Regions from separate parts of the Amycolatopsis sp. cmx-4-61 genome, predicted to be linked through region 1. Evidence: predicted binding sites of a transcription regulator. Region 1 holds the regulator's gene; the other holds the start of a gene.

Region 1 (4,168 bases):
CGTCGAAGAGGACGAGAAGAAGTGACCCACAGCTACGACGAATCCGAGAACCAGGGCCGAGGCCCCGAGGAGCCGGTGGTCGTGCGGGACCGACGTCGGGTGGACCCCCAGACCGGGCAGGTTCGCCCGCCCGGTCCGGCCCACGCGGCGCCGGAGCCGGAGGAGGCGCCCGTGGAGCATGCGGGCCCCTCGCTCGGCGACACGATCATGGACGACGCGGTGTCGGTCGTCTCCGACGTGGAGAAGGAACTGTCGGAGCGCACCGCCGACCTCCAGCGCCTGCAGGCCGAGTACGCCAACTACCGCAAGCGGGTCGAGCGTGACCGCGAGGCGGTCGTGATCGGCGCGAAGGCGACCGTGGTGAACGACCTGCTGCCGCTGCTCGACGACCTCGAGCGGGCCGAGCAGCACGGCGACCTCACCGGCGCGTTCAAGGCCGTCGGCGACAAGCTGATCAGCGGCCTGCAGCGCGCGGGCCTGGAGTCGTTCGGCACCGAGGGCGAGCCCTTCGACCCGAGCGTGCACGAAGCCGTGCAGCACAACACCTCGCCGGACGTGGCGGGCCCGACGGTCACCGTGGTCATGCGCCGCGGATACCGCTTCGGGGACCGCGTACTGCGGGCGGCGCTGGTCGGCGTGACCGACCACGAGCCCGGTGCGGCCCCGGGGGACCCGTCCGTCGGTGGCGAGCTGCCACTCGACGGCGGAGTCGATGAACAGCAGCAGTAAGAGGAACCAAGTGGGAGGAGGAGACGCCCGATGAGCGCACGGGAATGGATCGGTAAGGACTTCTACCGTGAGCTGGGCGTCTCCTCCGACGCCACCGCGGACGAAATCAAGAAGGCCTACCGGAAGCTGGCCAAGGAGAACCACCCGGACGCGAACGCCGGCAACGCGCAGGCGGAGCAGAAGTTCAAGGCGGTCTCCGAGGCGTACGGCGTGCTCTCCGACGCGAGCAAGCGCAAGGAGTACGACGAGGCACGGCGGCTGTTCGGCGGTGCGGGCGGGTTCAACTTCCCGGGAAGCGGAAGTGGCACCGGCAGCTTCGACATGGGCGACATCTTCGGCCAGGCCGGCGCCGGTCAGCAGGGCGGTTTCGGCGGGCTCGGCGACATCCTCGGCGGGATCTTCGGCCGCGGCCGGTCGTCGGCGGGCGCGACGGCGAACCGGCCGCAGCGCGGCGCCGACGTCGAGACGGACGTCCGGATCGACTTCACCGAGGCGGTCAAGGGCGCGACCCTGCCGCTGCGGCTGTCGAGCCCGGCGACGTGTGCGACGTGCGGCGGCAACGGCGCGCGGCCGGGGACGTCGCCGCGGACCTGCCCGACCTGCTCCGGTTCGGGGCTGGTCAGCCGCAGCCAGGGCGCGTTCGCGTTCTCGGAGCCGTGCCGCGACTGCCGCGGCCGCGGGCAGATCATCGACGACCCGTGCCCGGAGTGCGGCGGCGAAGGCATCAGCACGCGGACCCGCACGCTGACCGTCCGGATCCCGCCGGGCGTCGACGACGACCAGCGCATCCGGCTGGCCGGCCAGGGCGAGCCGGGCCGGGGCGGGGCGCAGGCGGGTGACCTGTACGTCCGGGTCCACGTGGCTCCGCACGCGCTGTTCGGGCGCAAGGGGCTCGACCTGACGATCACCGTGCCGGTGGACTTCACGGAGCTGGCGCTCGGCACCACCGTCACGGTGCCGACGCTGGAAGGCAAGGTCTCGCTCAAGGTACCGCCGGGCACCGCGAGCGGACGGGTGCTGCGCGTGCGCGGCAAGGGCATCGCCAAGCGCGACGGTTCGCAAGGTGACCTGCTCGTCACCCTCCAGGCGGCGATTCCCGCCAAACTGGACGACAAGGCGCGCGAAGCACTGCAGGCGTACGCCGAGGCGATGGCCGGGCACGACCCCCGGCCCGAGATCACCGAGCTGCTGCAAGGTAGGTGAGAGTGGTGTTCGGCGGGATTCCCCAGGAAGGGGACGAGGAAACCCCGGTGTTCGTCATCTCGGTGGCGGCCCAGCTGGCCGGGATGCACGCGCAGACGTTGCGCACGTACGACCGGCAGGGCCTGGTTTCACCGGGCCGCACCCCCGGCGGCGGCCGGCGCTACTCGATGCGGGACATCGCGCTGCTGCGCGAGGTCCAGCGTCTGTCGCAAGAGGACGGCGTGAACCTCGCGGGCATCAAGCGCATCATCGAGCTGGAGAACCAGGTCGACGCGCTCCGGGCCCGGATCACCGAGCTGACGGAGGAACTGACCGCGGCCTACATGGCGGCGGAGCAGGCGGCCGCGGCGGCGCACGCGTCCTACCGCCGGGACCTGGTGCCGCTCAACCAGCAAACCGCGATGGTGGTCTGGCGCCCCAAGCGCCGTTGACGACCAGCGCCGTTGACGACCAGCGCCGTTGACGACCAGCGCCGTTGACGACCAGCGCCGTTGACGACCAGCGCCGTTGACGACCAGCGCCGTTGACGACCAGCGCCGGTAACGACCGAGCGAAGTAAGGGCCTCCCCGGGTGACCGGGGAGGCCCTTCGCGCGCGAGCAGTCCCTCCCCGGCTGCTCGCGGTCGCGCCGCGGGATCACGTCTTCGTGTTCAGCAACTGCTTGACCTCGCCCGTCCGGGACTCGATCACGCGCCGAGCGAGGTCGCGCGCCTGGGCGTTGACCCCGCCTGCCGGTCCGTTCTCCGTCCGGGCCAGCTCGACCGCTCCCTGCTGCTGTCCCGTCAGGACGTCCAGGAACCGCCGGGTGAACTCGCCGTCCGGGACCGCCCGCAACGCGCCCACCAGGTCCGGCGAGGTCATCTTCATGCCGCCGTGGCCCGCGTGGGCCTGGGGGTTCATGTCCATCGTCTCGGGCTGGTCCCAGTCGTGGAGCCAGCGCCGCATGTCCGCGACCTCCGTCTGCTGCGTCAGCTCGATCGCCTTCGCCAGTTCTTTCAGCGACGCCGGCACCGGGCGGCCCGCTGCCAGGCGGACGATCTCGATCCCCTGCTCGTTCTGGGGGATCAGCATCTGCAGGAACATCACGTCGGCCGCGTTGTACTGCGGGGCGGCCGACGTCGCGCCGCTGCCGCATCCGGTCAGCAGCAGCGCGACGACGACCAGGACCACTCTCACTGACGCTGCCACAGCGCCGGGGTGTTCGGCGGCTCCCAGCCGGCGATCGCCGTGTGCGGCTGGAGGCAGCGGTAGCTCACGCCGCTGTACGTCACGACATCGCCCGCCTTGTACGCCGTGCCCGCCGACCACGTCCCGCTGGACGGCGGGGTGGTCGTGGTGGGCGGCGGCGGGGTCGTCGTGGTCGGGGGCGGCGGCGTGGTGGTGGTCGGCGGCGGCGGGGTCGTGGTGCCGCCCCCGCCCACCTGCAGGTCGATGCAGCTGTAGAACGCGTTGGCCGTGTCCGAGATGTTCCAGATGGCCAGCACCTTGATCCGGCCCGAGTACCCGGCCAGGTTCACCGTGTGCGACAGCGTCGACGGCGGCTGCTGGTTGTTGCCGTTGAACACCGCGACGCGCGTGTTGCCGACGTAGTACTCGTAGCTCGACGTCGAGTGCCGGGCGGTGAAGACCCAGTTGAACGTCACCGTGGTGCCCACCGACTTCGCGGGCCACGGCTTCGATTCGTCGGCCAGTTCGGCGAACTGGGACAGGCCGGCGTTGCAGCTGCGCAGCCCCTTCGGGCCTTCCACGCTCTGCGGTTCGTAGACGATCTGCCCGCAGTTGGGGACCTTCCCGGCCGCGCAGTTGGCCTGCCGGCTGGGCGGATCCGAGACGTAACCGTGGGCACTCGCGCTGGTGGCGGGGAGGGCGACGACCAGCACCGGGGCGAGCAACGCACCGGACGCGGCCGCGAAGAGCTTTCGTTTCCAGGTCATTTTCCGGCTCCTCGAAGGGGAACAGCGTCGTTCCGCCAGGAAGGACGAACGAGCACATCCGGGGGAGATGTGGTCTAGACCATAAGTCGATTCGGGCACAACGGTCAACGAACTACCGCCGTTCGACGAATCCGCTGCTCCACTCGGCTCAGTGCGAAGGTCGGGCCGGCTGCTGCAGGTGTCCGCCGAAGAATGCGGTCACCCGGCGCCACGCGTGACGCCGCGCATTCCGGACAGGTCTCAGTCCAGGGTGAACGGGTCGTAGGAGATCCGGTTCAGCTCGATTCCCTTGGCCAGCAACT
Region 2 (4,168 bases), 800 kb from region 1:
AACGGCCGGTTTCCCTTGGGGGAGAGGGAAACCGGCCGTCCATGGCGGCGCTCGGGGTTACGCCGCCTGGGAAACCGGCGTCGAAGCCGGGGTCAGGGCGAGGTCGAGGACCTCGCGGACGTTCGCCACCGCGTGCACGTCGAGCTGCGAAAGCACCTCGGCCGGGACGTCGTCGAGGTCCGGCTCGTTGCGCTGCGGGATGATCACCGTCTTCATCCCCGCCCGGTGCGCGGCCAGCAGCTTCTGCTTCACGCCGCCGATCGGCAGGACGCGCCCGGTCAGGGACACCTCGCCGGTCATCGCGACGTCCGCCTTGACCACGCGGCCGGAGAGCAGCGACGCCAGCGCCGTCGTCATCGTGACGCCCGCCGACGGCCCGTCCTTCGGGACCGCGCCCGCCGGGACGTGCACGTGGATACCGCGCTTGCGCAGGTCGCCCACCGGCAGCTCCAGCTCCGCGCCGTGCGAGCGCAGGTAGGACAGCGCGATCTGCACCGACTCCTTCATCACGTCGCCGAGCTGGCCGGTCAGCTGCAGTCCGGACGCGCCGGACTCCTCGTCGGCCAGCGACGCCTCGATGTAGAGGACGTCACCGCCGGCGCCGGTCACCGCCAGGCCCGTCGCCACGCCCGGGGTCGCCGTGCGCTGCGTCGACGCCGGGAGCGACGACTCCGGGATGTGCCGCGGGCGGCCCAGGTAGGTCTCGAGGTCCGCAGCGTCGATCGCGAGCGGCAGCGACACCTCGTCGAGCGCCACCTTGGTCGCGACCTTCCGCAGCACCTTGGCGATCGTGCGGTTCGCGTCGCGCACGCCCGCCTCGCGGGTGTACTCGGCGGCGATCCGGCTGAAAGCGGCGTCCGTCAGCACGACGTCCGAAGCGCCAAGGCCGGCGCGCTCCAGCTCGCGGGGGAGCAGGTGGTCGCGGGCGATGGTCACCTTCTCGTGCTCGGTGTAGCCGTCCAGCGTGACGAGCTCCATGCGGTCCAGCAGCGGGCCGGGGATGGTCTCCAGCGCGTTGGCCGTGGCCAGGAACACGACGTCGGACAGGTCGAGCTCGACCTCGAGGTAGTGGTCGCGGAACGTGTGGTTCTGCTCCGGGTCCAGCACTTCGAGCAGTGCCGCGGTCGGGTCGCCGCGGTAGTCGGCACCCACCTTGTCGATCTCGTCGAGCAGCACGACCGGGTTCATCGAGCCGGCTTCCTTGATGGCGCGGACGATCCGGCCGGGCAGCGCGCCGACGTAGGTGCGGCGGTGCCCGCGGATCTCCGCCTCGTCGCGGATGCCGCCCAGCGCGACCCGGACGAACTTGCGGCCCATGGCCTTCGCGACGGACTCACCCAGCGACGTCTTGCCGACCCCGGGAGGGCCCGCGAGGGCGAGCACGGCGCCCGAACGACGGCCGCCGACCGGGCCCATGCCCGATTCCGCGCGGCGCTTGCGCACGGCCAGGTACTCGATGATGCGTTCCTTGACGTCGTCCAGACCCGCGTGGTCGGCGTCCAAAACGGCCCGCGCGGCCGCGATGTCGTAGACGTCCTCGGTGCGCTCGTTCCAGGGCAGCTCCAGGACGGTGTCCAGCCAGGTGCGGATCCAGCCGCCCTCGGGGGACTGCTCGGACGTGCGGTCCAGCTTGTCCACTTCGGCCAGTGCGGCCTTCTTGACGGCGTCGGGCAGTTCGGCGGCCTCGACGCGGGCGCGGTAGTCCGTCTCGTCGGCGGTGCCGTCGAGCTCGCCGAGCTCCTTGCGGATGGCCTCGAGCTGGCGGCGCAGCAGGAACTCCTTCTGCTGCTTCTCCATGCCCTCGGCGACGTCCTTGCGGATCGTGTCGGTGACCTCGAGCTCGGCCAGGTGCTCCTTGCTCCACTCGAGCGCCTTCTCCAGGCGCGCGGTGACGTCCAAAGTGGACAGCAGTTCGAGCTTCTGGTCGGTGGACAGGTACGGCGCGTTGCCGGAGAGGTCGGCGACCGCGGAGGCGTCCTCGACCTGCTGGACGGCGTCGATCAGCTGCCAGCCGCCGCGCTGCTGGAGGATCGAGATGACGACGGCCTTGTACTCGGCCGCGAGCTTGGCGGTCTGGTCGTTCGTGGTCTCGGGGGCGTCCTCGGCGTGCACCCAGCGGGCGGCGCCGGGGCCGTCGGCGATCCGGCCGACGACCGCGCGGGCGGTGCCGCGCAGCAGGACGGCGGCCTTGCCGCCGGGCACGCGGCCGATGCGCTCGACCGTGGCGACGGTGCCGTGCTCGGCGTACTCGCCGTGGACGCGGGGGACGATGAGGACTTCGGCCTTCGGGGCCGCGGAAGAGCGGATTCCGGGGAAGGACGCCGGGGTGGGCGTCTTGGCCTGGGCGGACTCCACCGCTGCCCGCGTCTCGGTGTCGGTCAGGTCGAGCGGGACGACCATGCCCGGCAGCACGACGTCGTCATCGAGCGGGAGCACGGGCAGGAGGCGGGTGTCGGACATGTGCACTCCTCGTGTAGTTGAGTCTGCCTAGCTCAACTCTCCGATGGGTGCGTTTGTTTCCGATGGTGCGTTCGCCCACAGCGATCGGCAAAGGTGCAGGTCAGGCGGGTTTTTCCGCGACGGCGCACCACGCGAAGGGACGCGCCTCCGCCTCGAGGGCGTTGATTTTCCGGTCCGGCCGCCAGTCCGGCAGGTGCACGATCCCGGGCTCGAGGAGCCGCCAGTCCCCGAAGAGCGGCTCGATCTCCTCGCGGTTGCGGAGCCAGACCGGGTTGCTCGTCTTCCGGTACTGCTCGACGAACCAGCGCAGCCCCTCCAGGTAGGGACCGTCGCCGTCGCCTTCGCTCATCTGCGAGATCGCCAGCCAGCTGCCCGGGGCGAGCGCGTCGCGGTACGCCGCCAGCAGCCCCTCCGGGTCGTCGTCCGGGCCGACGAAGTGCAGCACCGCCGCCATGATCAGGCAGACCGGCTGCGAGAAGTCGATCAGCCGCCGCGTCTCTTCGGCGCGCAGCACGGACTTCGCGTCCCGCATGTCGGCCTGGACGATGCCGGCCCAGTCGGTCGCCACGCTCTCTTCGAGGATGAGCGTCGCGTGGGCGACGGCGACCGGCTCGTAATCGACGTAGACCACCTTCGCGTCGTGGTCCTCCGGCAGCTCCGCCTCGACGACTTCGTGCACGTTGCCGGCCGTCGGCACGCCGGAACCGAGGTCGATGAACTGCCGGATGCCGGCCCGCAGCGCCGCCCGGACCGCGCGGTTCATGAACTCGCGGTTCTGCTTGGACCCCGGGCGCACCAGCGGCCACTGCTGCTCCATGCGCCGGCCGAACTCGCGGTCCACGGCCCAGTTCTGGGTACCGCCCAGGTACCAGTCGTAGATCCGGGCCGCGGACGGCTTCTCGGTGTCGACACCCTCGGGCGCTCTCGGCGCGGAATCCCGCTGGTCGGTCACTTCAGGGCTCCCCTCACTGGCGGCGGGGGCCAGCCTATAAGCCGGGCCCGGCCCGGGTAATCCACCAGTAGTTCACCGAACAGCCGGTCGACGCTGCCAGTACGTCCACAGCGGGCGGTAGCCCTGCGCGTACCAGAACGGCGTCGACAGCGGGTTCGCCGCCGCGTGGTGCAGCAGGACGACGTCGGCGCCTTCCTCGTCGAGGACCTGGTGGGCGTGCGTCGCCAGCGCCGTGCCGACGCCGGACGACCGGGCGGCCTCGGCCACGGCCAGTGACGACAGGTACCCGACGCGCGCGGCGGCGACGCGGCTGCTGATCCAGCCGGTCTCGCCCGGGTGCTGGACGCTCACCATGCCGAGCGGACGGCCGTACAGCTCGGCGATCCACAGCGGCGGCTCCGGCCGCTTCAGCTGCTCGGCGAGGTCCTTGGCCAGGATGTCCTCGACGCCGGTGCGCCAGTTCACCGTGCCGTACTGGGCGTCGTAGGAGTGCAGCTCCATGCCGAGCGCCACCGCCGTCTCCAGGTCGCCGGGCTCGGCGCGGCGGATCTTGACGCCCGGGGTGCCGAGCGGGGTCGCCGGGACCAGCCGCTGGGCGGGCCGGACCGCGATCACCCGCAGCGGCGCGAAGCCGTGGTGCAGCATTTCGCGGCCGCCGGCCGCGTCGCGGCTCGCGCGCGGCACGATCGCCGCCGTCTCCGTGTCACCCGGTTCAGCGACCGCGCGCAGATGTTCATCCCATCGGGTGAGGAGGGC

Evidence for each region. Region 1 encodes HspR, which represses chaperone genes until heat shock. Its sites were predicted from a motif close to ANNTTGAGTNNNNNNNACTCAANNT; they were not measured.
Region 2: a site for HspR is predicted at 2,475-2,499, ahead of lon (endopeptidase La). Genes of this name have one in related genera too.

What each region holds. Positions count from the first base shown of each region.
Region 1 is NZ_JAEBEI010000001.1:805,609-809,776, forward strand. Features, by position in the region: gene dnaK (molecular chaperone DnaK) at 1-25, shown strand, start outside; gene grpE (nucleotide exchange factor GrpE) at 22-729, shown strand; gene dnaJ (molecular chaperone DnaJ) at 760-1,932, shown strand; gene ACLJOU_RS03950 (heat shock protein transcriptional repressor HspR) at 1,938-2,363, shown strand; gene ACLJOU_RS03955 (DUF305 domain-containing protein) at 2,569-3,108, opposite strand; gene ACLJOU_RS03960 (lytic polysaccharide monooxygenase) at 3,105-3,866, opposite strand; gene ACLJOU_RS03965 (globin domain-containing protein) at 4,107-4,168, opposite strand, start outside.
Region 2 is NZ_JAEBEI010000001.1:2,122-6,289, reverse strand. Features, by position in the region: gene lon (endopeptidase La) at 58-2,460, opposite strand; gene ACLJOU_RS00015 (SAM-dependent methyltransferase) at 2,561-3,412, opposite strand; gene ACLJOU_RS00010 (GNAT family N-acetyltransferase) at 3,485-4,168, opposite strand, start outside.